Regions from separate parts of the Streptomyces sp. NPDC051578 genome, predicted to be linked through region 3. Evidence: riboswitches for the same ligand, from Rfam matches in the RefSeq annotation. Region 3 holds a riboswitch; each other region holds the start of a gene.
The links. Region 3 has a riboswitch for thiamine pyrophosphate ahead of thiO (glycine oxidase ThiO). Riboswitches for the same ligand answer to the same signal wherever they lie in the genome.
Positions count from the first base shown of each region.

Region 1: another riboswitch for thiamine pyrophosphate. It lies ahead of thiC (phosphomethylpyrimidine synthase ThiC); the one in region 3 lies ahead of thiO (glycine oxidase ThiO).
Region 2: another riboswitch for thiamine pyrophosphate. It lies ahead of ACIA6C_RS05250 (thiamine ABC transporter substrate binding subunit); the one in region 3 lies ahead of thiO (glycine oxidase ThiO).

Region 1 covers NZ_JBITDH010000004.1:151,774-161,141, reverse strand. Annotated here, with positions in the region: gene ACIA6C_RS19835 (SsgA family sporulation/cell division regulator) at 1-92, shown strand, start outside; gene ACIA6C_RS19830 (YibE/F family protein) at 134-1,543, opposite strand; TPP riboswitch at 1,616-1,762, shown strand; gene thiC (phosphomethylpyrimidine synthase ThiC) at 1,756-3,543, shown strand; gene ACIA6C_RS19820 (hypothetical protein) at 3,625-4,440, opposite strand; gene ACIA6C_RS19815 (metallophosphoesterase) at 4,588-5,796, opposite strand; gene ACIA6C_RS19810 (LacI family DNA-binding transcriptional regulator) at 6,031-7,146, opposite strand; gene hisC (histidinol-phosphate transaminase) at 7,508-8,590, shown strand; gene ACIA6C_RS19800 (cyclophilin-like fold protein) at 8,616-8,984, opposite strand; gene ACIA6C_RS19795 (cytochrome ubiquinol oxidase subunit I) at 9,180-9,368, shown strand, end outside.
Region 2 covers NZ_JBITDH010000001.1:1,180,728-1,190,095, forward strand. Annotated here, with positions in the region: gene ACIA6C_RS05245 (iron ABC transporter permease) at 1-964, opposite strand, end outside; gene ACIA6C_RS05250 (thiamine ABC transporter substrate binding subunit) at 1,018-2,115, opposite strand; TPP riboswitch at 2,201-2,310, opposite strand; gene rlmN (23S rRNA (adenine(2503)-C(2))-methyltransferase RlmN) at 2,381-3,493, opposite strand; gene ACIA6C_RS05260 (phosphatidate cytidylyltransferase) at 3,655-4,728, opposite strand; gene frr (ribosome recycling factor) at 4,728-5,285, opposite strand; gene pyrH (UMP kinase) at 5,374-6,153, opposite strand; gene tsf (translation elongation factor Ts) at 6,315-7,151, opposite strand; gene rpsB (30S ribosomal protein S2) at 7,286-8,179, opposite strand; gene ACIA6C_RS05285 (M23 family metallopeptidase) at 8,431-8,898, shown strand; gene ACIA6C_RS05290 (TetR/AcrR family transcriptional regulator) at 8,911-9,368, opposite strand, start outside.
Region 3 covers NZ_JBITDH010000001.1:320,861-330,228, reverse strand. Annotated here, with positions in the region: gene ACIA6C_RS01510 (sulfite oxidase-like oxidoreductase) at 32-664, shown strand; gene ACIA6C_RS01505 (DUF4396 domain-containing protein) at 698-1,318, opposite strand; gene ACIA6C_RS01500 (deoxyribonuclease IV) at 1,397-2,305, opposite strand; gene pknB (Stk1 family PASTA domain-containing Ser/Thr kinase) at 2,306-4,210, opposite strand; gene ACIA6C_RS01490 (thiazole synthase) at 4,309-5,103, opposite strand; gene thiS (sulfur carrier protein ThiS) at 5,109-5,309, opposite strand; gene thiO (glycine oxidase ThiO) at 5,306-6,487, opposite strand; TPP riboswitch at 6,485-6,597, opposite strand; gene ACIA6C_RS01475 (NAD(P)/FAD-dependent oxidoreductase) at 6,689-7,909, shown strand; gene ACIA6C_RS01470 (Rv2175c family DNA-binding protein) at 7,991-8,356, shown strand; gene thiE (thiamine phosphate synthase) at 8,444-9,076, shown strand; gene metF (methylenetetrahydrofolate reductase [NAD(P)H]) at 9,204-9,368, shown strand, end outside.

The DNA.
Region 1 (9,368 bases), on a different contig from region 3:
AACGCAACCTCGGAGACTTCGAGGGGACGCTCGACGAGGCGCTCGACAAGATCCTCGCCGAAGCCCGGCACAACGAGCAGAACGCCGGCTGAGCGGGTCGCCACCCGCGAGGCCTACCCGGCCACCCCTCGGCTCAGCGCTTGCGCCGGCGTCCCCGGCCACCGCGTACGGGCCCGGCTGCCGGAGCGGTGCCCGCGGTCCCCGTCCCCGGGCGGTCGGCGGAAACCACCAGTGCGGCCAGGGCGGTGGTCACCGGTACGGAGGCCACGAGCCCGATGGAGCCCACCAGCGTCCTGACGATCTCCTCTGCCACCAACTCGCTGTTGGCGACCGCACCCATGCTGCTGTTCGCAATGGAGAAGAGCAGCAACAAGGGAAGCGCTGCGCCCGCGTAGGCGAGCACCAGGGTGTTGACCACCGAGGCGATGTGGTCGCGCCCGATCCTGATGGCAGCCCGGTACAGGGCCCTGGAGCCCATCGTGGGATCGGCCTGGTGCAGTTCCCAGACGGCGGACGTCTGGGTGACGGTCACGTCGTCGAGCACACCGAGAGATCCGATGATCACGCCGGCGAGCAGCAAACCGCTCATGTCGATGTCCGGGTAGAGACCGTGAATCAACCCCGTGTTGTCGTCGGTGTTGCCGCTGAGGAAGGCCCAGCCGATGAAGAGCGAGCCCAGCAGGCCGATCAGCAGCAGCGACACGAGGGTGCCCAGGACGGCGACCGAGGTACGTGCGGTCAGACCGTGGCACATGTAGAGCGCGATCAGCATGATGGCGCTGGCACCGACCACCGCCACGATCAGCGGGTTGGAGCCCTGCAAGATCGCCGGAAGGATGAAGAGCGTCAGTACGCCGAAGCTGACGACCAGCGCGATCAAGGCGAACAGTCCGCGCATCCGGCCGACCACGACGACGGCGACGGCGAAGATGAGCGCCAGTAGAGCCAACGGAAGTTTCCGGTTCAGGTCGACGACCGAGTACTGGAGGTCCCTGGGAGCATCCGGCGCATAGGCCACCACCACCTCCTGGCCGTTCGCCAGCTGCCGAGGGGCCCCCGGCTGGACGATCTCCACGAAGGTGCGGCCCTTGTCCGGGCCGGTACCGACCTCGACGGTCGCCTTCTTGCACGCGCCGGTCTGCTCCGCCGTGGCCTCCCGTCCCGACGGGGTCGAGGTGTCGCCGGTGGCCGGGACCTGAGCGGCGTTGACGGACTTGCAGTCGACACTCGCCAACGCGACGACCTTGCCCTGCTGCGTCTGCCGGTCGAAGCCGACGCCGGTCCGCTCGTGCGAGGGGGCCCCGCCCGGCCAGAGCACCACCATCCCGACGAAGACGGCAGCCGCGAACGGGATCAGCACGGCGGCGATGACCTTGCGCAGGTGCAGGGAGACGGGAGCCGCCGGACCGTGCCCGTGGCTGTGGGAATGTCCGTGAGCGGAGCCGTGGGAAGGCCCGTGGCCATGCCCGTCGTGCGCGTGCTCGTGGTCGCCGGGACCACTGGGCGTGGAGGGGCTGTTGGGAGGTTGCGGCGAAGACGTCACCGGCCGATCATCGCAAGAGATGAGGGGGCCCACTGTTCAGCACGCCACAGATGACGCTAGCGTGGTGCCTACTTTGCACAACGCGGGAGCTCGGAGCACCGGGCTGAGAGGGCGCTGATCACCGTACGCACGCCGGAAGGCGGGTACGGGAAGAGGCTGCGTCGACCGCCGAACCTGTTACCGGGTAATGCCGGCGTAGGGAGATAGGTCTCATGACCATTCAGGACGCACGCACGCCTGCCGTCAGCCAGGACGCCGACGGCCAGACCGCGCGCCAGCCGGGCTGGCACAAGGGATACGTGGCGGGCTCCCGCCCCGACATCCGGGTGCCGGTCCGCCAGGTCCACCTCACCAACGGCAAGGACGTGACGCTCTACGACACGTCCGGTCCGTACACCGACCCCCAGATCGAGACCGACGTCCGCCGGGGCCTCGCCCCGCTCCGCGAGAACTGGATCATCGGGCGCGGAGACACCGAGGAGTACGCCGGACGACCGGTGCGCCCCGAGGACGACGGCATCAAGCACACCTCGCCGCGCGGTGGCCTCAAGAACCTCGACGCGGTCTTCCCGGGCCGCCCGCGCCAGCCCCGCCGGGGCCGTGACGGCGCGGCGGTCACCCAGCTCGCGTATGCCCGCCGGGGCGAGATCACCCCGGAGATGGAGTACGTGGCGATCCGCGAGAACGTCTCTCCCGAGGTCGTGCGCGAAGAGATCGCCGCAGGGCGCGCCGTACTTCCGGCCAACGTCAACCACCCGGAGATCGAGCCGATGATCATCGGCAAGCGGTTCCTGGTGAAGGTCAACGCCAACATCGGCAATTCCGCGGTCACCTCCTCGATCGAGGAGGAGGTCGACAAGATGACCTGGGCGACCAAGTGGGGCGCCGACACGGTCATGGACCTCTCCACCGGCCGCAACATCCACACGACGCGCGAGTGGGTGCTGCGCAACTCCCCGGTCCCGATCGGCACCGTGCCGCTCTACCAGGCGCTCGAAAAGGTCGACGGCCGCGCCGAAGAGCTCACGTGGGAGATCTACAAGGACACCGTCATCGAGCAGGCCGAGCAGGGCGTCGACTACATGACGGTCCACGCCGGCGTGCTGCTGCCGTACGTGCCGCTCACCGCCCGGCGCAAGACGGGCATCGTCTCGCGTGGTGGCTCGATCATGGCCGCGTGGTGTCTTGCCCACCACAAGGAGAACTTCCTCTACACGAACTTCGAGGAGCTCTGCGACATCCTCGCGACGTACGACGTCACCTACTCGCTGGGTGACGGTCTGCGTCCCGGTTCCATCGCGGACGCCAACGACGCGGCCCAGTTCGCGGAGTTGAAGACGCTGGGCGAGCTGAACACGATCGCCAAGCGGCACAACGTCCAGACCATGATCGAGGGCCCGGGGCACGTCCCCATGCACAAGATCAAGGAGAACATCGACCTTCAGCAGGAGATCTGTGAGGAGGCGCCGTTCTACACCCTCGGCCCGCTGACCACGGACGTCGCACCCGCGTACGACCACATCACCTCGGGCATCGGCGCCGCGATGATCGCCTGGTGGGGCACCGCGATGCTCTGCTACGTCACGCCCAAGGAGCACCTGGGCCTGCCCAACCGGGACGACGTGAAGACCGGTGTCATCACGTACAAGATCGCAGCGCACGCCGCGGACCTGGCGAAGGGGCACCCCGGCGCTCAGGAATGGGACGACGCCCTCTCGGACGCGCGGTTCGAGTTCCGCTGGGAGGACCAGTTCAACCTGGCCTTGGACCCGGACACCGCCCGTGAGTTCCACGACGAGACGCTCCCGGCCGAGCCGGCCAAGACCGCGCACTTCTGCTCCATGTGCGGTCCGAAGTTCTGCTCGATGAAGATCTCCCAGGACATCCGCCGCGAGCACGGTGGAGACCTCAAGGCCGACGAGATCGAGGCCGGTATGGCAGAGAAGTCCGCGGAGTTCGCAGCATCGGGCAACCGGGTCTACCTCCCGCTGGCCGACTAGAAACCAGCACCCGCACGGAACGGACCCACGACCCATGGGGGGAGTCGCGGGCCCGGCCGTGCGGGTGTTTCACGTGAAACATCACTCCCGGTCGGGCTCGGCCCCTCCGAAGTCGGGGCTGGTGAAGTCAGGCGGGCTGTAGTCCGGCCGGGGATCCTTGGGTGTGGCCGCGGGGCTGGTGAAGTCCGGCCGGCTGTACCCCAGGCTGGGGATGCGGCCGGCGTGCGGCGTCCGGGGGATCGGATATCCGGGGCCCGCGCTCGGATCGGCCAGCGCGTCCCGCAGGAACGGCATGATGCCCCGCTCCAGCAGGGCGTTTCGCCATGCCTCCCGCGCACGCGAGAGCTCGTCAGGTACCGCCACCGCCTCCTCGGCCCCCACCTCGGTGGAGCTGTTGCGGACGGCGGTCACGAGCAGGCCGATCACCGCGAAGAGCAGCGCGGCCACGGTCAGCCCGCCGAAGAGCCACCCTGCCGTCAGCATCGTCCGTGCGAAGGCCGGCTCGGGGTCGATCATCTTGAGGCTGTAGCCGACCAACAGGAAGATCAGCATGGCGGTGCCGGCCAGGACCGGTGCGAGGACCGCGACCACGGCGCTCACGCCCACGCCGCCGCCCTGCCCGTCACCCTCGGCGTCGGCCGCCGTGCCGGGGGCCGACAGGTGTTCGTCGCGAAGCTCCGCGCGGACCTTGACGTAGTGGTCGTACTCGGCTGCGGCGGCTGCCGTCAGCAGGGCGGTGGCACTCATGGCCATGGTGCGCAATTGTTCGGCGTTCAGTCGTTCGCCCATAGAAGCGAGTTCCGGCCGTTCGTTCGCTGTGCGCAGCGCCTCGTCGAGGAGCCGATCGAACTCCGGTCGGTCTTCGGTGAGCAGGTGCGGAGCGCTGGTCATGTGCATCCCCCGATGCTCCGTACGAGCCGGTATGCCCGCGTAGATTCGGGCGCCGGCACAAACGGAGGAGAGCCTGCTACGGATAGAGCGATGGTAGAGCGCCCACGCCACGAGGTGACAGGGGCTTTCCGGAAATACCCGCTCGGCGAAGGGTCAGTCGTTCAGCGGCAGTTGGACCACGAGCAGCTTGCCGGCCATGGTCACGCCGCCGTCCATCGCGATGGCCAGACCGTCCGCGTACACGTGCGGGCCGTCCACTGCCTCCGGACCGTGGGAGTCGTCGCCGTCCTCCGTGCCCACCTCGCCGAGGAGGTACGGGATGGGGCTGTGGCCGTGCACGACGCGGCCGCCGCCGTACGTGCCGAGCAGTTCCCGCACGGCCTGAGGGCCCGTTTCCTCGTCCCGGAAGGCGAACCGCTTGGTGAACTTGCGGAACAGGTCCCAGGTGATGTCGGCGTCGTTGCGGGTGAGCAACTCGTGGATGGTGTCGTTGACGTCCTCGATGGAGTCGCCGTAGTCCAGGTACGCCGTGGTGTCGGAGTGCAGCAGCAGGTGTCCGTCTTCCAGCGTGGCGGCGTCGAGCCGCGACATCCACTGGAGGTGGACGTCCTGGAGGCGCTCCATATCGGCGCGCTGACCGCCGTTGAGCAGCCAGGCGGCCTGGAAGGTGGCGGTCCCGGCGCCGGACACGACGGGGGTGTCGCCGAACCGCTTGGCGCCGATGAGCAGCAGCTCGTGGTTGCCCATCAGGGCCTTGCAGTAGCCGCCCGCGGCGGCGGCTTCGGCGGAGAGCCGCATGACGAGGTCAATGACGCCGATGCCGTCGGGGCCGCGGTCGGTGAAGTCGCCGAGGAACCAGAGCCGGGCGTTGCCGGCCGACCAGTGGCCGTCGGCGTCGATCAGCCCCTGTGCCCGGAGTTCGGTGAGGAGCTCGTCGAGGTAACCGTGTACGTCGCCGACGACGTAGAGGGGGCCCGGGCCGGTGGCGGCCGGGTCCTGGGGGACGTACTGGACCTGGACCGTGTCACCGGGACCCTCGGCCGCACCGCGGCCGATCACGGGCAGGTCGCGCTGCGTGGGTGTGTAGCCGTCGGGGTCCTGGTCCGGTGCGGCCGCGGGAGGGGTGTCCGGCCGGGGAGCGGGAGGCGGGGCGGCCTCGGGCGCGTAGGCCGGGCGGGGAGGCACGGGAGCGCCTTCCTCGTAGTACGCCGGGTACTCGCCGTACACGGGAGCCTCACCGGGCACGCCGACGGATGCGGTGTACGGGGCGGGTTCGGTGACGGGAACCCGGAAGTCCCGCAGCGTGTCCGTCCGCATCGCGGGTCCCTGACCGGCCCCCTGAGTCATCGACCCCTCCACCACCGTCGCACTGCCGTACACCTGCGGACCCTCCTTGCCTCCGTGGCGGAGGGTCCGTGATGTCGTGCGCCCATCATAGGAATGCAGCTCGCGCTCTGTGACGCACCAGGGGTGGTGAATCCTGGCCGGAGCCGTTCCTTCCTGCCGCTTTCTCCCTGTATGGGTGGTTGTTGAAATATCCGGCAGGGTGGTCGGCCCCGCCGGTGTGGCGCCAAGTCCCGGCCGTACGCGGCGTGATCAGTCCTGAGCGGGGGAGCGGGGCGGGCTGACGGTCGTACGGGGCTGCCTGCGTTGCGAGGAGGTGCGGATGATGAGTTCGGTCGGAACCACTTGCTCGACGGGACGGCCGGTGTCGACCCCTTCGATGGCGTCGATCAGCAGCTGGACCACGGCCGTGCCGATACGGCGAGGCTTGAGGGAGAGCGTGGTGATGGGCGGTTCCGTGTTGGCGTAGACGGTCGATTCGCTGCAGCAGACGAGCAGCAGGTCCTCGGGGACGCGCAGGCCGTAGCGCCGGGCGGCGGCGAGCAGGTCGGTGCCATTGGGGTCGAAGAGCCCGTAGACGGCGTCGGGCCGGTCGGGCCGGGCGAGCAGCCGATCGGCAGCGACGGCGCCGGCGCACGGGTCGTGGGCGGGGTAGGACTCGTAGACGGGGTCCTGGCCGACGCGCTCGCACCAGCTGAGGTACGCGGTGGTCGAGAGCCGGGTGTACGTGTCGGTCGTGGTGCCGGTGAGGAGTCCGATCCTGCGGGCTCCCGCGGCGGCGAGGTGGTCGAGGAGGTTGAGGACGGCGGCCTCGTGGTCGTTGTCGACCCAGGCGGTGACCGGGAGCGACCCGGCTGGGCGGCCGTCGGACACCACCGGCAGGCCCTGGCGGACCAGCTCGCTGACCACGGGGTCGTGGTCGGAGGGGTCGATGACGACGGTGCCGTCGAGGGCGACGTTGGACCACACGTCGTGGCGTGAGGTGGCGGGGAGGATGACCAGGGCGTAGCCGCGGGCGAGCGCGGCGGACGTCGCGGCCCGGGCCATTTCCGCGAAGTAGGCGAATTCCGTGAAGGTGAAAGGTTCATCCCCGTACGTCGTCACGGTCAGGCCGATGAGGCCGGACTTGCCGGTACGGAGGGTGCGTGCGGCGGCGGAGGGCCGGTAGCCCAGTCGGTCGGCGACTTCGCGAACGTGGCGGCGGGTGGCGTCGGGCAGCCGCCCCTTGCCATTGAGCGCGTCGGAGACGGTCGTGATCGAGACGCCGGCCGCGGCGGCCACGTCCCTGATGCCGGCCCGGCCCTGTCGGCCGCCGACCCGCCGGGTGGTCTCGGTCCGGCTCACCTGATGCTTCCCTGCTGCTGTCATGGCGAGCCGATAGTAGGGCTCGAAGGGGTGGCTGGTCCGGCTGCATATGCACCCGTTGACAGGCACGATTCTGCATGGTTCGCCACCCCCAATGACCTTGGAATAGAAGGCAATTGATCACTCAGAACGGCTAAGGCGCTAGTCGGTGACGACGGGCCTGCCAAAACGGTGCCGTTCTGGGCAGTTCTCAACTCACCTGCACGGGGGACGCGCGCCACGGCGCAGGCCACCAGCGCGCGCATATATGCGCGCGCTCCCCTGCGATCCTGGCGCCCGCCATTCTCTGATCGGCGGAATCCTCATAAGGTGAGCAGTATTGAGTCGACGGCGACGTCGACGGGACGGTCGAGGAGGACCTGCGGTGAGCGAGAAGAGCCCGAAGCTGCGCGCCGAGCTGGACGGCATCCCCACTTACAAGCCGGGCAAGCCCGCGGCGGCGGACGGGCGCGTCGCGTTCAAGCTGTCCTCCAACGAGAACCCGTACCCGCCGCTCCCGGGGGTCCTGGAGACCGCCGTCGCGGCGGCCGGCCACTTCAACCGCTACCCCGACATGGCCTGCACGGGCCTGGTGAACGAGCTCGCCGAGCGCTTCGGGGTTCCGGTCGAGCACATCGCCACGGGAACCGGCTCCGTGGGCGTGGCCCAGTCGCTGATCCAGTCGACGGCCGGCCCGGGCGACGAGGTCATCTACGCCTGGCGCTCCTTCGAGGCGTACCCGATCATCACGCAGATCTCCGGTGCGACGTCGGTGCAGGTTCCGCTCACCGAAGGGGACGTGCACGACCTGGACGCGATGGCGGCCGCGATCACCGAGCGGACCCGGCTGATTTTCGTCTGCAACCCCAACAACCCCACCGGTACCGCGGTGCGCCGGGCCGAGCTGGAGCGGTTCCTGGACCGCGTGCCGTCGGACGTGCTGGTGGTGCTGGACGAGGCGTACCGGGAATTCGTCCGCGACACGGACGTTCCGGACGGCATCGAGCTCTACCGCAGCCGCCCGAACGTGTGCGTGCTGCGTACGTTCTCCAAGGCGTACGGTCTGGCCGGCCTGCGGGTCGGTTTCGCGGTGGCGCACGAGCCGGTGGCCGCGGCGCTGCGCAAGACCGCGGTGCCTTTCGGCGTCAGCCAGCTCGCCCAGGACGCGGCGGTCGCCTCGCTGCAGGCCGAGGACGAGCTGCTCGGGCGGGTCGGTTCGCTGGTCTGCGAACGCAAGCGGGTCTACGACACGCTGCTCACGCAGGGCTGGACCGTGGTCCCGGACACACAGGCGAACTTCGTCTGGATGCGGCTCGGTGAGCGGACCGTGGAGTTCGCGGTGGCTTGCGAGAAGGCCGGCGTGGTGGTCCGGCCGTTCCCGGGAGAAGGCCTGCGGGTCACGATCGGTGAGTCCGAGGCGAATGACATCTTCCTCCAGACGGCGGAGGCGTTCTTCAAGGAGATGTAGCCGTACCGCGCAGGGCGGGACCCGGTTACGCGAGTTCGACGCGGACCGGGTCGCCGTCGCGGACGGTGGCCAGCAGGCGGGAGTCGCCGTCGAACGAGCCGAGTACGTTGCAGGGGCTCGCGAGGCGGCTTTCACCGGCACGCGAAATCGGCGTCGGGCCGTACGGCAGCGCGAGTGCGTCGCCCTCGGTCCAGAACGCGACGGTCCCCGGCTCGACGACCTGCCGGGCGTCGTGTTCCACCGCGACCGAGACGCCGGTGTCGAAGTAGACCTCCTCGCCCCAGGTGTGGGCGGAGGCCGAGATCGGGAGCGCCGCGACCAGGGCCTTGCTGGTCGGTGTCTCTTCGAGGGTTGCTGTGAGCTGGCCCGCGGGCCATGAGATGCGAATCTTCATGAGCTGTATTCAACAATTTGTTGAACGAGCTGGCTAGAGGGGACCCCCCGCCGAAAAGATCGGAAAGGCTGTGCGCCATAATGCTTGTGAATGTGAACGCGTTCACAAGCTCCCCTGTTTCATCCCGTATGGCATGGGATGTGACGGGTGGGGTGAGGCTTTGTCGACCCACGGCGACCCGAAGGAGATGACGACGTGGACCTGGCTCTGGCGCCGGAGACTCTGGCGCGATGGCAGTTCGGTATCACCACCGTCTACCACTTCCTCTTCGTCCCCCTGACGATCTCGCTCGCCGCGCTCGTCGCGATCCTGCAGACCGCCTGGGTGCGCACCGAGAAGGAGAAGTACCTCAGGGCGACCAAGTTCTGGGGCAAGCTGTTCCTG
Region 2 (9,368 bases), 860 kb from region 3:
TCCCGGAGCCGGCCTCCTCCAGTGCCCGGTAGAAACCGAGCCCGTATCCGCCGGGAGCGTCGAGGGAGCGCTCCACCAGCACGCCGAGCGGGAGCACGATCAGCAGCGCCACCGTCAGCAGCACCCCGCCCAGCAGCGCCCGCTCGCCCGGGCCGTGCGGCCGGTGCGCGGTCCGGCCGGGGTCCACCAGCCGCAGCGCCCTCTCCCGGCGGCGCACGGTCCGGGCGTGCACGGCCAGGACCAGCCCCATCGCGGCGAACTGGACCATGGTCAGCACGGCGGCGGTCGGCAGGTCCAGCAGCTGTGCGGTCTGCCGGTACACCTCCACCTCCAGCGTCGAGTACGAGGGACCGCCCAGGATCTGCACCACGCCGAAGGAGGAGAAGGTGAACAGGAACACCATCAGCGCCGCCGCGGCCACCGCCGGGGCCAGCGCGGGCAGCGTGACCCTGCGCCACGCCGCGAACCGCCCGGCGCCCAGCACCCGCGCGGCCTCCTCCTGCCGCGGGTCGAGCTGCGCCCACAGCCCGCCGACCGTCCGCACGACGACGGCGTAGTTGAAGAAGACGTGCGCGAGCAGGATCGCCCAGACGGTGGTGTCGAGCCGGATCCCCCACAGTTCGTCGAGGAGTCCGTTCCGGCCGACCAGCGCGAGGAAGGCCGTGCCGACCACCACGGTCGGCAGCACGAACGGCACGGTGACCACTGCCCGCAGCAGCCCCTTGCCCGGGAAGTCGAAGCGCGCGAAGGCGTACGCGCCGGGGAGCGCGATCAGCAGCGTGAGACCCGTCGAGGCGAGCGCCTGCCAGGTCGTGAACCACAGCACGTCGGCGATGTCCGGCCGGGCGAGCACCTCGCCGATGCGGCCGAACTGCCAGCCGGCGTCCGTCTTGAGCCCGCGGCCGACGATCGCGGCGACGGGGTAGGCGAAGAACAGCCCGAAGAAGACGAGCGGGACGGCCATCAGGGCGAGCCTGACGACCGTGGCCCGCACGCCCTCTCCCGGGGTGTCGCGTACTACTTCACGACGAGCGAGGACCATGCCTTGACCCACTGGTCACGGTTCTTGGCGATGGTGTCCGGCGCGACGTTCTCCGGCTTGTCGATCACCACGCCGTGCTTCGTGAACAGTTCCGGCAGCTTGGCGTCCTTGACCACCGGGTTCACGAACATCTGGAGCGGCATGTCCTCCTGGAACTTCTTGCTCAGCAGGAAGTCGAGGAGCGCCTTGCCGCCCGCCTCGTTCTTCGCTCCCTTGAGCAGGCCCGCGAACTCGACCTGGCGGAAGCAGGTGCCGGTGGAGACGCCCGTGGGCGCCTCGGCCGGCTGCGGCTCGCCGTACAGGACCTCGACCGGCGGGCTGGAGGCGTAGGAGACGACCAGCGGACGGTCGCCCTTGGCCTTCTTGCCGCCGGCGGAGCCGGAGAACCGCTCGTTGTAGGCCTGCTCCCAGCCGTCGACCACCTCGACGCCGTTGGCCTTGAGCTTGCTCCAGTAGTCCTTCCAGCCCTCGTCGCCGTACTTGCCGACGGAGGCGAGGAGGAAGCCGAGGCCCGGCGAGGAGGTCGCGGCGTTCTCGGTGACCAGCAGGTTCTTGTACTCGGGCTTGATCAGGTCGTCCAGCGTCTGCGGCGGGGCGAGCTTCTTGTCCGCGAAGTACTGCTTGTCGTAGTTGACGCAGATGTCGCCGGAGTCCACCGGGGTGACCCGGTGCTGCCCGTCCAGCACGAACCCGGGCTTGACCTCGGTGAGACCCTTGGCCTCGTAGGGGGTGAAGATGCCGTTGTCGAGGGCGCGGGAGAGCAGCGTGTTGTCCACGCCGAAGAAGACGTCGCCGCGGGGCGAGCCCTTGGTGAGGATCTCCTGGTTGAGGGCGGCGCCGGCGTCGCCGGACTTGAGCACCTTGACGGTGTAGCCGCTCTGCTGCTCGAACTCCTTGAGGACCGGCTCGCTCACGGCGAAGGAGTCGTGGGAGACGAGGGTGACGGTCTTGGACTTCGGCGCGCCGCTCGCGCCCGCCGCGGGCTCGCCCTTGCCGTCGCCGCAGGCGCCGAGCGTGGTGACGCCCAGCGCCGTCACGAGCAGGGCGCCCGCGAACTTCTTGGTGGTGCTCACTGGTGAATTCCTCCTGGGATGTCCAGGAGAAGACGCGGCCCTGCCCGGCGCTCGGTGGAGCGGTCGCCGGGCAGGGCGCAACAGCTTGAGTGAATGACCGAACTTCCTACCCCGAATGACCGGGGCGAGGTTCAGAGGGTCTGCGGATGACGGTTACCGCACTCTCAGCGCTGTGGCGCTCCCCTGTCGGAATATGCAATTGGTTCGGCCACAGGGTACCCCGTGGCCGGTTCGGCCCCCAGGAGAGGCCGCGGACGTGCGCAGGCTACCGCTCGGACGCGGCGAGCTGCCCGCACGCGCCGTCGATCTCCTGGCCGCGGGTGTCTCGCACGGTCACCGGCACGCCGTGCCGGGCGATCGCCTCGACGAACGCCTTCTCGTCCTCGGGCCGCGACGCGGTCCACTTCGAGCCGGGCGTCGGGTTGAGCGGGATGAGGTTGACGTGCACCCGCTTGCCCTTGAGCAGCCTGCCGAGCAGGTCACCGCGCCAGGCCTGGTCGTTGATGTCGCGGATCAGGGCATACTCGATCGAGACCCGGCGGCCGGACTTCTCCGCGTACTCCCAGGCCGCGTCCAGTACCTCGCGCACCTTCCAGCGCGTGTTCACCGGCACCAGGGTGTCGCGCAGCTCGTCGTCGGGGGCGTGCAGCGAGACGGCGAGGCGGCACTTGAAGCCCTCGTCGGCGAAGCGCAGCATGGCCGGGACCAGGCCGACGGTGGAGACGGTGATCCCGCGCTGCGACAGGCCCAGGCCGTCGGGCTCCGGGTCGGTCAGGCGGCGGATGGCGCCGACGACGCGGTTGTAGTTGGCCAGCGGCTCGCCCATGCCCATGAAGACGATGTTCGACAGCCGGGCCGGGCCTCCGGGGACCTCGCCGTCGCGCAGGGCGCGCATGCCGTCGACGATCTGGTGCACGATCTCGGCGGTCGACAGGTTCCGGTCGAGCCCGGCCTGGCCCGTGGCGCAGAACGGGCAGTTCATCCCGCAGCCGGCCTGGGAGGAGATGCACATGGTGACCCGGTCGGGGTAGCGCATCAGCACCGACTCGACGAGGGTGCCGTCGTGCAGCTTCCACAGCGTCTTGCGGGTGGTGTCGTCGTCGCACGAGATGTGCCGCACGACGCTCATCAGGTCGGGCAGCAGTTCCTGCTGGAGCTTCTCCCGCGAGCCGGCCGGGATGTCGGTCCACTCGGCGGGGTCGTGGGCGTAGCGCGCGAAGTAGTGCTGTGAGAGCTGCTTGGCCCGGAACGGCTTCTCGCCGATCGCGGCGACCGCCTCGCGGCGTTCGGCCGGGGTCATGTCGGCGAGGTGCCGGGGCGGCTTCTTCGCTCCGCGAGGGGCGACGAAAGTGAGCTCTCCCGGAACGGGGCGGGCCATGGCGGGTACTCCTTGTAAGACGAAAGGCGCGCCGCAGAAGCAGCGCGCCTTCCAAGAGTAACCGCCCGGACCCACCCGAGGCGTTCGCGTGTACGTCGCCCCAGCTCAGCGGGGGCTTTCCTGGTGAACCGCCCGCAGGCCGGGACGCCCGGGAGCCGATATCAGCCGGTGCCGACGAACGCGGCGAGCAGCAGCCACACCACCGGCGCGGTCGGCAGCAGCGAGTCGAGCCGGTCCATGATGCCGCCGTGCCCGGGCAGCAGCGTGCCCATGTCCTTGATCCCCAGGTCGCGCTTGATCATGGACTCACCCAGATCGCCCAGCGTGGCGCTGACGGCGACGGCCAGGCCCAGCAGCAGTCCCTGCCACCAGACGCCGCCGTCGATGAGGAACTCCATGCACAGCGCGCCGGCCGCCATCGCGAACGCCACCGCGCCGACCAGCCCCTCGCGCGTCTTGCCGGGGCTGATGCGCGGGGCGAGCTTCGTCTTGCCGAAGCGCCAGCCCACCGCATAGGCCCCGGTGTCGCTGACCACGGTCAGCAGCAGGAAGGTCACGACCCGCTGGGGGCCGTCCTCGGCGGTGAGCAGCATCGCCACGAAGGTGGCGAGGAAGGGCACGTAGAAGGCGGCGAAGACGCCCGCCGTGACGTCCTTGAGGTAGTCCTCCGGCGGCTCGGTCATGCGCCAGACCAGCACCGCCAGGGCGGTCAGCGCCATCGCCACCCAGGCGCCCTCGGCCCCCCGGACGTATCCGGCGATGACCATGGCGGCGCCACCGACCGCGAGCGGTACGAGGGGCGCCTTGATGCCCTTCTTCTCCTGGAGCCGGGAGGTGAGCTCCCACAGACCGACGACGACCGCGACGACGATGACGCCGACGAACACGGCCTTCACGATGAAGAGCGAGGCGAAGATCACCGCTCCGAGGCCGACGCCGACCCCTATGGCGGCCCGCAGGTCCCGCCCCGCGCGCTTCTTCGGCGGCGGGGAGGCGTCCTGGGGTGCCTGGGAAGGCGGGGGCGGGGGGCTGGGCATGGGCTCCTGCGGCGGCGTCTCGGCGCGGAAGAGGGGGCCGCTGTCGGCGGCGACCCCCCGATCGCGTGCTTCCCGGTCGTCGAAGTCACGGCCGGCGGCATCGGGCACGATGGGCATGGGCCGAGTCTGCGGGCCCACCTGCGCATCGTATGCGGGACCCGCCGGAACGGGCTCCGGCTGCCAGGAAGAGTCGTTCATCAGACTTCGAGGAGCTCGGCTTCCTTGTGCTTGAGCAGCTCGTCCACCTGCGTGACGTACTTCGCGGTGGTGTCGTCGAGCTCCTTCTCCGCGCGGCGCACCTCGTCCTCGCCGGACTCCTTGTCCTTGACGAGCTTGTCGAGGGCGTCCTTCGCCTTGCGGCGGATGGAGCGGATCGAGACCTTGGAGTCCTCGGCCTTGGTGCGGGCGACCTTGACGTACTCCTTGCGGCGCTCCTGCGTCAGCTCGGGGAAGGTCACCCGGATGATGCGGCCGTCGTTGCTCGGGTTGACGCCGAGGTCGGAGTCGCGGATGGCCTGCTCGATGTTGCGCAGCGCGGACGCGTCGAACGGGGTCACCACGGCCATGCGCGGCTCGGGCACCGCGAAGGAGGCGAGCTGGTTGATGGGCGTGATGGCGCCGTAGTAGTCCGCCACGATCTTGTTGAACATCGCCGGGTGCGCACGGCCCGTGCGAATCGCGGCGAAGTCTTCCTTGGCGACGACGACGGCCTTCTCCATCTTCTCCTCGGCTTCGAGGAGGATTTCTTCGATCACCACGTGCTCCTGCATGTCAGATATGGATGGTTCAGGCGGGGCGGGCCGGCCGGGCCGGTCCGCTGCGGGCGGGGCCCGGCGGCGGAGGTCAGACCCGGGTGCCCTGGTCGCTCACGAGCGTGCCGATCTTCTCACCCTTGACGGCACGGGCGATATTGCCCTCGGCGAGGAGCTCGAAGACCAGGATCGGCAGCCGGTTGTCGCGGCACAGCGTGATGGCGGTGGCGTCGGCGACCTTGAGGTCCCGGGACAGCACCTCGCTGTACTCCAGCGCGTCGAACTTCACCGCGTCGGGGTTGGTCTTCGGGTCGGAGTCGTAGACCCCGTCGACGCCGTTCTTGCCCATGAGCAGGGCCTCCGCGTCGATCTCCAGGGCGCGCTGGGCGGCCGTGGTGTCGGTGGAGAAGTACGGCATGCCCATGCCGGCGCCGAAGATGACGACGCGGCCCTTCTCCAAGTGCCGCACGGCACGCAGCGGGATGTACGGCTCCGCGACCTGGCCCATCGTGATGGCGGTCTGGACGCGGCTGTCGATGCCCTCCTTCTCCAGGAAGTCCTGGAGGGCGAGGCAGTTCATGACCGTGCCGAGCATGCCCATGTAGTCGGAACGGGCACGGTCCATGCCGCGCTGCTGGAGCTCGGCGCCACGGAAGAAGTTGCCGCCGCCGATGACGATCGCGATCTCCGCGCCGTCACGGACCACGGCAGCGATCTCACGCGCGATGGCGTGCACGACGTCAGGGTCGACGCCCAGCCCGCCGCCGCCGGAGAAGGCCTCGCCCGACAGCTTCAGCATGAAGCGGCGGCCCTTCTTGTCGTGGTCGCTCTTGTCGTCGGAAGCGGTGTGGGGGTCCACGCCCTGATTCATGGGATCTCCTCGTGCACATACGAAGAAGGCCATTGCCGGTGGGTCCTCGCGGTTCCCTCTACGGCAATGGCCTCCTCGTCAGATCTGCGGTCGCCCTGCGCGAGCGCGGACGACTGCTTCAGACCCTACCGGGGTCCGGTGTCCGTCGCGTACGGACGGACTCAGATGCCGACCTTGATGCGGGTGAAGCGCACCAGCTTGACACCGGCCTCGTCCAGGACCTTCTGGACGGACTTCTTGTTGTCCAGCGCGTACGGCTGGCCGAGGAGCGTGGCTTCCTTGAAGAAGCCGTTGACGCGACCCTCGACGATCTTCGGCAGGGCAGCCTCGGGCTTGCCCTCCGCGCGGGTGGTCTCCTCGGCGACGCGACGCTCGCTCTCGACGACCTCGGCCGGGACGTCCTCCTTGGAGAGGTACTTCGGCGCGAAGGCGGCGATGTGCTGGGCGATGCCCTTGGCCAGGTCGGCGTCGGCCTTGTCCAGCTCGACCAGGACACCGATCTGCGGGGGCAGGTCGGGCATGGTGCGGTGCATGTACGCGGAGACGAAGGCACCCTGGTACTGCGCGAAGCGGTCCAGGACGATCTTCTCGCCGAGGTTGGCGTTGGCCTCGTCCACGAACGCCTGGACGGTCTGGCCGGGCTTGATCTCGGAGGCGAGCAGCGCCTCGATGTCCGCCGGGTTGGTGGCGGCCACGTGCTGGGCCAGCTCGTCGGCGACGGCGAGGAACTTCGGGCTCTTCGCGACGAAGTCGGTCTCGCACTTGAGCTCGAGCAGGACGCCGGAGGTGTTGTCCGCGGCGATGAGGGAGGCGACGGCGCCGTTCTCGGCGGAGCGGCCCTCGCGCTTGGCAACGCCCTTGAGGCCCTTGACGCGCAGGATCTCGTTGGCCTTCTCGACGTCGCCGTCGGCCTCGACGAGCGCGTTCTTGCAGTCCAGCATGCCGGCGCCGGTGAGCTCGCGGAGCTTCTTGACGTCAGCGGCGGTGTAGTTCGCCATGAGTCTTGGATTCTCTCTCGAAGTCGTAGATCCAGGGTGAGCGGCGGAGGAGTCGCGCTCGTGGCGCTGCTCCCCCGCCGTCATCGTCCGTGCTGTGAGTGCCCGGCGCGTGAACGCCGGGCGCTCTCAGTGGGTCAGGCCTGCTCGGCGTCGGCGGCCGGGGCCTCGACGACGGCCTCGGCCTCGGCGGCCGGGGCCTCGGCAGCGGCCTCGGCCGGAGCGGCCTCGGCGGCCGGCTCGTCGGCCTTCTTCTCGCCCTCGAGCAGGTCGCGCTCCCACTCGGCGAGCGGCTCGGCGGCGGCCTTCTCGCCCGGCTTCGAGTCACCGGTCGCAGCGCCGGAACGGGCGATGAGGCCCTCGGCGACGGCGTCGGCGATCACGCGGGTGAGCAGGGTGACGGAGCGGATCGCGTCGTCGTTGCCCGGGATCTTGTAGTCGACCTCGTCGGGGTCGCAGTTGGTGTCGAGGATCGCGACGACCGGGATGTGGAGCTTGCGCGCCTCACCGACGGCGATGTGCTCCTTCTTGGTGTCGACGATCCAGACGGCGCTGGGGACCTTCGACATCTCGCGGATACCACCGAGGGTCTTCTCCAGCTTGATCTTCTCGCGGGAGAGGACCAGGAGCTCCTTCTTGGTGAGACCCGAGGCGGCGACGTCCTCGAAGTCGATCGCCTCAAGCTCCTTCAGACGCTGGAGGCGCTTGTAGACGGTGGAGAAGTTGGTGAGCATGCCACCGAGCCAGCGCTGGTTGACGTACGGCATGCCGACGCGCGTCGCCTGCTCGGCGATCGCTTCCTGCGCCTGCTTCTTGGTACCGACGAACATGATGGAGCCACCGTGCGCGACGGTCTCCTTCACGAACTCGTAGGCGCGGTCGATGTACGACAGCGACTGGAGCAGGTCGATGATGTAGATGCCGTTGCGCTCGGTGAAGATGAAGCGCTTCATCTTCGGGTTCCAGCGACGGGTCTGGTGACCGAAGTGGACGCCGCTTTCCAGCAGCTCCCGCATCGTTACGACGGCCATGGCCATCTCCTTGTTTTCTCGGTTTGGTTCCTGACGCCCCGACGCGCCCTGCCCCCGAAGAGGGGACCGAGAGACGCTCTCACCTGGCCTGACGGGCCGGTGCTGGGGCGTGCGAAGTCGACCCGGTGACCCGGATCGCCACAAGAAGTGTACGGGACCCGGCGGTATGCCGGGTGACGCGCTTGTCCACACCGTCCGGGTTGTCCACAGGCCCCGGCGGCGCCCCGGGGCGCCGCGGGACGCTGTCCCCCATGACGACACTGCTGCTCACCCTGCTCGTGGCGCTGTCCCAGGCGCTCCCCTCCGCCGTCCGCCCGCTGCCGCCGCCGCTGGTGGTGGCGCGGTGGTGGGACCCGCCGCCGACGCCGTACGCGGCCGGTCACCGCGGAGTGGACCTGGCGGCGCCCGTGGGGGCGCGGCTGCGCGCCGTGGGGCCCGGCCGGGTGTACTACGCGGGGCAGGTCGCGGGGCGCGGGGTGCTCTCCCTGACCCTCCCGGGCGGCCTGCGCACCACGTACGAACCGGTCCGGCCGCTCGTCGCGGAGGGCGAGGAGGTCACGGCCGGGCAGGTGGTGGCGGTGCTCACGGAGGGCGCCCACTGCCCGGAGCCCTGCCTGCACTGGGGCCTGCTGGCGGGCGGGACGTACCTCAACCCGCTGGCCCTGCTCCCGCGCCCGGTCCCGAGGCTGCTCCCGACGTCGCCGCCGGTCGGCGGCTGAGGCCGGCGCCGCTCAGCCGCGGACGCCGCGCAGGGCCATCGCGACCGCCGCCTCCGTCACCACGGCCGGGTCCTCCGCGGCGCCGAGTTCGATCCGCCGGACCGCCGCGTCCACGACCCCTTGCAGCAGCATCGCGGCCAGCTTCGGCTCCGCCTGCCCGAGGGCGGCCAGGGCCTGGACGATCATCGCCACCAGTCCGCCGTGCGCCGCGCGGATCTTCTCCCGCGCGCCGGCGTCCAGCTCGCTGGCGGAGATCGCCACCACCGCCCGGTGGCGCCGGTCCCCGACCAGCCCGAGCTGGCTGCGGACATAGGCCTCGATCTTCGCCTCGGGCGTCGGGGCCGCCTCCATCGCCGCTTCGATCTCGGCGGCCCAGACCGGGAAGTCCACCGCGCACAGCTCCTCGACGACCGCCGCGCGGGAGCGGAAGTACTCGTACACGGAGGACCGGGCGAGCCCGGTGCGCCGGG
Region 3 (9,368 bases):
ACCACCCCACGGCGTCTGTCACCATGGAGGCATGGGTCAGCCGGTGGGCCGGGAATTTCCGGGAGCAGAGCAGTCCGAGCTCCCTCCGGGGCAGCGGTTGCAGCGGGGCTGGCCGGTCACCCACTACGGGCCGGTGCCCAAGTTCAAGCCCGACCGCTGGGAGTTCCGCGTCTTCGGGGCCACGGCGGACGGGGACAAGCACTGCTGGAACCACGAGGAGTTCACGGCCCTGCCGTTCGAATCGGTCGTGGCGGACCTGCACTGCGTGACGAAGTTCAGCATGCCGGGGGCCGAATGGGGCGGGGTGCTCGCGCGTACCGTCCTGGAACTGGCCCCGCCGGCGCCGCAGGTCACGCATGTGATGGTGTGGGCCGAGTACGGGTTCAGCTCGAACATGCGACTGGCTGATTTCGCCTCCGAGCGGACCGTCTTCGCCACCCACCAGGGTGGCGAACTCCTGACCGCCGAGCACGGTTTCCCGCTGCGGCTCGTGGTGCCGCACCTGTACGCCTGGAAGGGGCCCAAGTGGGTCCGGGGCGTGGAGTACATGACCGCCGACCGGCGGGGCTTCTGGGAGGAGCGGGGGTACCACAACATCGGCGACCCCTGGCGCGAGCAGCGCTACTCCTATCAGGAGGAGCCGGGCGACGGGCCCGAGATATAGGCCCAGCCGCCCTGCCGTTCTGCCGGGGCCCGCTCAGTGGTGGTACTGGTGGACGACCGCGTGGCCCTTGCCGCGGCCGATCATCCACTTGTTGACCGGGGTGGTGACCACGAAGGCGAGCGCGAGGGAGAGCGCGAGCGCCGCCCAGAACAGCGCCTCCGAGAGGTGGGCGTCCATCGCGCCCGGCCACACGGCGATCACGCCGTTGTCGATCAGCTCCATGACGGCGATGGAGAGGGTGTCGGCGGCCAGCGCCACCCGGACGGCCGTACGGAGGTCCACTCCCGCGCCGAGGATGCCGCGCAGGGTGAGCGCGTAGCCGAAGAAGAACGCGAGGACGATGGCCGCGATCATCGTGGCCAGGTTGCCCCAGCCGAGCGCGGTGCCGATGATCATGCCGAGTACCTCGCCGATGGCGCAGCCGGTGAGGCAGTGGAGGGTGGCCTTGGCGGCCATGGCCCAGGTGACGGGGCCGTTGTGGCCACCGTGGCTGCCGTGACCGTTGTGGCTGCTGTGGTGCTCGCCGTGCTCGCGGTGCTCGTGGCCGCTGCGGTGCTCGCGCTGCTCGGCGTCGCCGTGGTGCTCGTGGCCGGCGTGCGCCTCGTGGCCCGTGTGTGCCTCGTGGTCGGCATGCCCGTGGTGTGAGTGGTTCATCGCAGCCCCCTGGCAACGTCGGATCGCGGTCCTGCGGATAGCAGAACCGTATACCCCCCAGGGGTATTCCCCAACGCTTTATGCGTGGGCGCCGCGCAGCTCCTTCAACAGGGCCACGTCCGCGGCATGCCCCTCCTTGCCGCCCGGCGTCTCGATGATCAGCGGCACACCCTCCATCGCGGGGTGCGAGAACAGCTCGCCGAACGCCTCCCGCCCGATGTGGCCCTGGCCGATGTTCGCGTGGCGGTCCTTGTGGGCGCCGACGCCCTCCTTGGAGTCGTTCGCGTGGATCAGTTTGAGCCGGCCCTCACCCACCGTGTCCACCAGCAGGTCCAGCGTCTGCTTGACGCCGCCCGGCTCCGCCAGGTCGTGCCCGGCCGCGAACACGTGGCAGGTGTCCAGGCAGATGCCGAGCTTCGGGTGGTGGTCGAGGGCCTCGAAGTACGGGCCGAAGTCCCAGGTGCGCGAACACAGCGAGGAGCCCTGCCCGGCCGTGGACTCCAGCAGCAGGAACGGGTCGTCGTCGTGCGTCAGCTCCTCCAGCAGCGGCAGCATGTACTGCCTGACCTGCGCGTACGCCGCTTCGCGCGGACGCCCGCCGGTGGCCGAGCCGGTGTGCACGACCACCCCGAGCGCCCCGATCGCGCGGGCGCGGCGCAGCGAGTGCCGCAGGGACTCCACCGACTTCTCGACGGTCGCCCCGGTGTGGGAGGCGAAGTTGATCAGGTACGGCGCGTGGACGTAGGCCGGAACGGACCCGGCCGCGCACTGGGCCCGGAACAGCTCGTCCTGCGCCGGATTGCCGGCCGGGGTGGCCCAGCCGCGCGGGTTGGCCACGAAGACCTGGACGGCCTCGGCGCCCATCTCACGCGCGTACGTCAGGCCGACCGAGGCCAGTCCGCCGGCCACGGGGACGTGCCCGCCCACCGGGTTGCGGCGCGCCGCGCGCTGCCCGGCCCTGTCGTCGGCGTCCTGGTCGGCGTGCACTCACAGCCCCTTGGTGCGGATGATGATCAGGCTGCCTTCGGGGGCGCTCTGGCCGCCGGGCACCGACTGCGCGTCGATGGTGTTGCTGAAACCGAAGAACGGCCGCTCCACCTTCACCTTGAAGCCCTGGGCCTCCAGCGCCTTGCGGGCCACGTCCGCCTCCTGGCCCGTCACGTTCGGCACCGGCACCTGGCGCGGGCCCTTGGACACGGTGAGCGTCACCGTGTCACCCGCCGCGGCCTGGGTACCGGCGGCGGCCGACTGGTTGGCGACCGTACCGGCGGGGGAGGGGGAGTTGACCTGCTCGGCCGCCGTCTCCACCTTGAGGCCGAGGTCCTGGAGGGCGACGCGCGCCTGTTCCACGGGCTGACCGGCCACGTTCGGGACCTGGACCGGGCGGCCCTTGCTGACGACGATGGCCACCGCCGTGTCAGGGGCCCGCTTCTGCCCGCCCTCCGGGTCGGTGGTGATCACCGCGCCCTGGGGGACGTCCTGACTGAATGCCTGGGTCACGATGCCGGGCGCGAGACCGGCCGACGCCAGCTCCGCCTTCGCGGCGTCCAGGGTCTTGCCCTTGAGCGCGGGCACGCTGACGATCTCGGGTCCGCGGGAGACGGTCAGCGTCACCGCGCCGTTGCCGCGGATGCGCTTGCCGCCCTGCGGGTCGGTGTTCATGACCGTGCCGCGGTCGAAGGCCTCGCTGAACTTCCGGTCGACCCCCTTCACACCGAGACCGGCCGCCGACAGCTCGGAACGGGCCTGCTCCTCCGTCTTGCCCAGGAGGTTCGGCACCTTCGTGAACTGGCCCGAGTTGATGTACCAGACGCCCGCGCCGAGACCGAGGGCCAGCAGCACCCCGGCGATGACCAGGTACAGGCCGCGCGGCCGGGCCCGGCGGCGGGACGGCGCCGCGGGCGGCGGGGGAACCGTCAGGCGGGAGGTGTGCTGGACGGGCTGGGCCGCCGCCCCGGCGACGGGCCGGGGGATCACGCTGGTGCGGTCCTCGCTCGCGGCCCGTTCCCCCGGGTGCGCCTGCGGCGGTACGGCGTCCAGCTCGGCCTCGCTCAGCGCGGCGCGGGCCTCCAGCGTCAGGCCCAGCAGCGCGGCGGCGTCGGCGGGCCGCAGCTGCGGATCGCGTGCGGTGGCGCGGGCGACGAGCGCGTCCAGGGAGGCGGGCAGCCCGGGGACGGCGGCCGACGGCGGCGGGACGTCCTCGTTGAGGTGCTGGTAGAGCACCTGGGCGGGACTGCCGCCGGTGTGGGGCTTGGAGCCGGTGAGCATCTCGTAGAAGACGACGCCGCAGGCGTAGACGTCCACGCGCGTGTCGGTGACGCCGTTCTCGATCTGCTCCGGGGCGAGGTAGGAAACGGTGCCGAGGACGGAGCCGGTGGTGCTGGTGACGGTGTCGACGCTGCGGACCAGGCCGAAGTCGGCGACCTTGACCCGGCCGTCGTCGCCGATCAGGACGTTCTCGGGCTTCATGTCGCGGTGGACGAACCCGGCCCGGTGCGCGGCGCCGAGCGCGGCGAGGACCGGTTCGAGGATGTCCAGGGCGGCCCGCGGCTGGAGGGCGCCGCGCTGGCGGAGCACGTCGCGCAGGGTGCAGCCGGAGACGTACTCCATGGCCAGGTACGTGTACGGGCCGTCCGTGCCCTGGTCGAAGACGGCGACGACGTTGGGGTGGGCGAGGCGGGCCACGGACTTCGCCTCGCGGATGAACCGGTCGACGAAGGCGGCGTCCGCGGCGAGGGCCGGGTGCATCACCTTGAGCGCGAGGACGCGGTCGAGGCGGGTGTCGAGGGCGCGGTAGACCGTGGCCATGCCGCCGGCCGCGATGCGGGCGTCGATGCGGTAGCGGCCGTCGAGCGTCTGCCCGACGATGGGGTCGTCCAGGGTCGTGTCCACCCGGGGATTCTACGAGCCGGCCCGTCCGGGCCGTCCGGGGAGCCCACACTTGCAGCGCAGCCGTGACAAGGGCGCCCCGTACGGCCCCGGCCCCCCGCTCAGAACGCCGGGCGTTCCGGGTCCAGGGTGGCGCGGCCCCCGGTGGGGGAGGAGGCTTCCGCGAAGCGGCGTTGGGGGATGCGGCCCGCGCGGTGCGCGAGGCGGCCCGCCGAGACCGCGTCCCGCATGGCCGCCGCCATCAGCACCGGCGCCTGTGCGCGGGTCACCGCCGAGGCCAGCATCACCCCGGCGCAGCCCAGCTCCATCGCCAGCGCGGCGTCCGACGCCGTGCCGGCCCCCGCGTCCAGGATCACCGGCACCCCGGCCCGCTCCACGATCAGCTCGAAGTTGTGCGGGTTGCGGATTCCCATCCCCGAGCCGATCGGGGAGCCCAGCGGCATGACCGCCGCGCAGCCCACGTCCTCCAGCTTCCGCGCCAGCACCGGGTCGTCGTTCGTGTACGGCAGCACCGTGAAGCCCTCGTCGACCAGGATCTCGGCGGCGTCCAGCAGCTCGACGCCGTCCGGCAGCAGGGTGCGTTCGTCCGCGACGACCTCCAGCTTGACCCAGTCCGTGCCGAGCGCCTCCCGCGCGAGGCGGGCCGTCAGCACGGCCTCGCCCGCCGTGAAGCAGCCCGCCGTGTTGGGCAGCACCGCGATGCCGAGCCGGTCCAGCACCGACAGGACGGAGCCCTGGACCGTCGGGTCCAGGCGGCGCATCGCCACGGTGGTCAGTTCGGTGCCCGAGGCGACCAGGGCGCGTTCCAGCACGTCCAGGCTCGGGGCGCCGCCCGTGCCCATGATCAGACGGGAGGAGAAGGTCCGGCCGCCGAGGGTGAAGACGTCGTCCGCCATGCTCGTCAGCCTCCCTGCACCGCGGTCAGGACCTCGACCCGGTCGCCGTCGCCCACCACGGTGTGCGGCCACCGCCCGCGCGGTACGACCGTCTCGTTGAGGGCCGCCGCGACGCCCTTGGGCGCCGCGGTCAAGGTGGCGACCACCGCGTCGAGCGTGGTGCCGGCCGCGACCTCGCGCGGCTCGCCGTTGACGGAGATGGTCATGCGTACGACTCCTGACGTGCCTCGGTGAACCGGCGCGGGGTGAAGGGGCGGGCGATCTCCGGCACCGTGCCGGTGGCCAGCAGCTCCGCCATCACGTCGCCGGTGAGCGGGGTCAGCAGCACCCCGTTGCGGTAGTGCCCCGTGGCCAGGTGCAGGCCGGGCAGCGCGGTCGGGCCCAGCAGCGGGGCGTTGTCGGGGGAACCGGGCCGCAGCCCCGCCCGGGTCTCGGTCAGCGGCAGTTCGGTGATGCCGGGCACCAGCTCGTGGGCGTCGCGCAGCAGCTCGTAGACCCCGCCGGCGGTGACGGTGGTGTCCCAGCCCAGTTCCTCACTGGTGGCGCCGACGACGAGTTCGCCGTTCTCGCGCGGCACGAGGTAGACGTGGCTGCCGCGCACGACCGCCCGTACGGTCCGGGACAGGAACGGCGCGTACGGGGCCGGCACCGTCAGCCGCAGCACCTGGCCCTTCACCGGCCGCACCGGGACCTCCGCCTCCGGCGGCACCCCGGGCAGCTGCCCGGAGAGCGAGCCCGCCGCCAGGACCGTCTGGCCGGCGCTGACCTCCGTACCGTCGTCGAGGAGCGCCCCGGTCGCCCGGTCGGCCCTGACGAGCAGCCGGGCCGCGCCCGCCCGGTGCACGGTGACCCCGGCGCGTTCGCAGGCGGCCAGCAGCGCGGCCGCCAGCCGGCGCGGATCCACTTGGTGGTCCCCGTCGACCCGCAGGCCGCCGCGTACGCCGGGCGCCAGCATGGGCTCCAGACGGCGGCACTCGCGGCCGGTCAGCCACTGCGACTCCAGGCCGCAGCGGCGCTGGAGGGCGTGCAGCTCGCGCAGGTGGAGGCGGTCGTCGGAGTCGAGGGCGACGGCGAGGGTGCCGCAGGCGCGGTAGCCGATGTCCATGCCGCCGCTCGCCTCGCCGAGCTCGGCGGCGAACTCCGGGTACCGGGCGGCGGAGGCGAGGTTCAGCCCGAGCAGGGTCTCCTCGCCGTAGTGCAGTTCGGTGACGGCGGCGAGCATGCCGGCCGCGACCTGGGCGGCGCCGCCGCCGGGGGACGGATCGGCCAGTACGGTGCGCAGTCCCCGCCGGGCCGCCCGCCAGGCGGTGACCAGGCCGATGATGCCGCCCCCGATGACGAGGACGTCGGACCCCTTCGGGGATCCCCTCCGAGATGAGTGCATGGGCGTCCAGCCCCTCCCTTCGCCGGCATGACCCGGATCAGGTTCGTACGGTCGGAGGCCGGCCAGCCTCCCTCTCAGCCCGGTGCGCCCGGACTCCCGCGATAGGTACGGTGGCCAGACTAACCCCGGCGCGCACCCCGGGTAAGGCTGCCACCCCCCGCCCTGTTCCTGATGAAACGTCAGATGATTAGGCTGGACGGCGTGAGCGAGCAGACGGAACAGACCCAGAGCGGCGTCGTCATCGTGGGTGCCGGAATGGCCGGGGTGCAGACCGCGGTCGCCTTGCGGGAACAGGGCTTCACCGGCCCCGTGACCCTGCTGGGCGCCGAACCCCACCAGCCCTACGACCGGCCCCCGCTCTCCAAGGCGGTGCTGCTCGGCAAGGCCGAGGACTCCGCGTTCGACGTGGACTTCGAGGCCCTCGGCATCGGGCTGCGGCTCGGTGTGGAGGTCACCGGGCTACGGGCCGGCGCCCGCGAGGTGGACACCGAGGCGGGTCCGGTCTCCTACGACGTCCTCGTCCTGGCGACGGGGGCGCGCCCGCTGACCCTGCCGGGCTCCGACGGCGTCCCGGGCGTGCACCTGCTGCGCACCCTGGACGACGCCGCCCGGCTGCGGCCCGTGCTCGCGGAGGCGCCGCCGGTGGTGGTGGTCGGGGCCGGGTGGATCGGCGCCGAGTTCGCGACGGCGGCCCGGGAGGCCGGCTGCCCCGTGACGGTGGTCGAGGCGGCGGAGCGGGTGCTCGCGGGAGCCGTACCGGCGGAGGTCGCCGAGCCGATGGGGCGCTGGTACGCCGAGGCGGGCGCGGAGCTGCTGACCGGGGCGCGGGTGGCCTCCGTGGAGGAGGGCCGGGTCCACCTGGCGGACGGGCGGACGCTCCCGGCGGGCGCGGTGGTCGTCGGCATCGGGGCGCGGCCCGCGACGGACTGGCTGGCGGGCTCGGGGGTGGAGCTGGGCCCGGACGGGTCGGTCACCGCCGACGCCCACCTGCGGACCTCCCTGCCCGGGGTGTACGCCGTGGGGGACTGCGCGTCCTTCCCCTCGGCGCGCTACGGGGAGCGGCTGCTGGTCCACCACTGGGACAACGCGCTCCAGGGGCCCAGGGTGCTCGCGGCGAACGTGGTGGGCGGCGGGCCGGTGGAGACCTACGACCCGGTGCCGTACTTCTGGTCGGAGCAGTTCGGGCGGTTCGTGCAGTACGCGGGGCACCACGGAGCGGCGGACCGGATGGTGTGGCGCGGGGACCCCGCCGGGACGGCCTGGTCGGTGTGCTGGCTGCGGGACGGGGCGCTGGTGGCGGTCCTCGCGGTGGGGCGGCCGCGGGACCTGGCGCAGGGCCGCCGGCTCATCGAGGCGGGCACGGCGCTCACGGTCGCCGGCGTCTCGGACCCCGACACCCCGCTCAAGTCGGCGGTGGCCTGACGGGCCCGGCCCGAGGGGGGCGGGACCCGGACGGGGTGGTCCAGGTACCGGCGGCGAGTCCGAGATGGCAGGCTTGTGCCCGTGACCGAGATTGACGCAAAGATCGATGCCCTTGTCCCCGCCTGGCTCTACCTCCCCGACATCGCCGAGATGCTGGACATCGAAGTGACCCGGGTCCGCCAGCTGGTCAAGGAAGGTCAGCTGCTCGCGGTGCGCCGCGGCGAGAACCGCTCCCTCCAGGTCCCCGCACCCTTCATCGACGGCGACAAGATCGTCAAGGGTCTCACCGGTCTGCTGACCGTGCTCCGCGACGACGGCTTCTCCGACGAGGAGATCCTGGAGTGGATGTTCACCCCCGATCCGACCCTCCCGGGCACCCCCGCCCAGGCGCTGAGCGAGAATCGGGGCACGGAGGTGAAGCGCCGCGCTCAGGCGCTCGCCCTCTGACCGACCCGCGCACGAAGTGACGTACTGATCCACCCGGTGTACGGGCCCGCGCGGCCCGTACACCGCCACCACCACGGGGGTACACCCATGCTGCTGTCCGACGCCCGGCTCTACCTGTGCACGGACGCCCGCAAGCGGCAGGGCGACCTCCCCGAGTTCCTCGACGCCGCCCTGGCCGGCGGCGTGGACATCGTCCAGCTCCGCGACAAGGGCATGGAGGCCGGCGAGGAACTCGAACACCTTCGGGTCTTCGCCGACGCCGCCCGCCGCCACGGCAAGCTGCTCGCCGTCAACGACCGCGCCGACGTCGCGCACGCCATCGGCTCCGACGTGCTCCACCTCGGCCAGGGCGACATACCCGTCCCCGCCGCCCGCGCGATCCTCGGCCGGTCCGTCCTCGTCGGCCGCTCCTGCCACGCCGAATCCGAAGTCGACGCGGCCGCCGCCGAGCCCGGCGTGGACTACTTCTGCACCGGCCCCTGCTGGCCCACCCCCACCAAGCCCGGCCGCTACGCGCCGGGCCTCGGCCTCGTGCGGTACGCCGCCTCCCTGCGCCAGGACCGCCCCTGGTTCGCCATCGGCGGCATCGACTCCACGAACCTGGACGAGGTGCTCGACGCCGGCGCCACCCGGATCGTGGTCGTACGGGCCATCACCGAGGCCTCCGACCCCGGCGCGGCCGCCGCAGAACTGGCCAAGCGGGTCCGCGAGCGCGCGTGACGCGCCGCCGCCCGGGCGGGCCGGCCGAAACGCCGTCCGAAAACGCCGTCCGAAAACGCCGTCCAAAACGGTGTCCAAAAGGCGGACCGCGCTACGGGAGCGGCCAGACCCCGTCTAACCTGCCCGTATGGCCTCTGGTACCGCTTCCACCTGGTCGGATCGTGCACACACGGTCCGCGACCTCCTCGCGTCCGGGCGCTCGTACTCCTTCGAGTTCTGGGCTCCCAGGACCGAGAAGGGCGAGCGCAACCTCTGGAACGCCCTGCGCCGGATCGAGGCGGTGGCCCCCAGC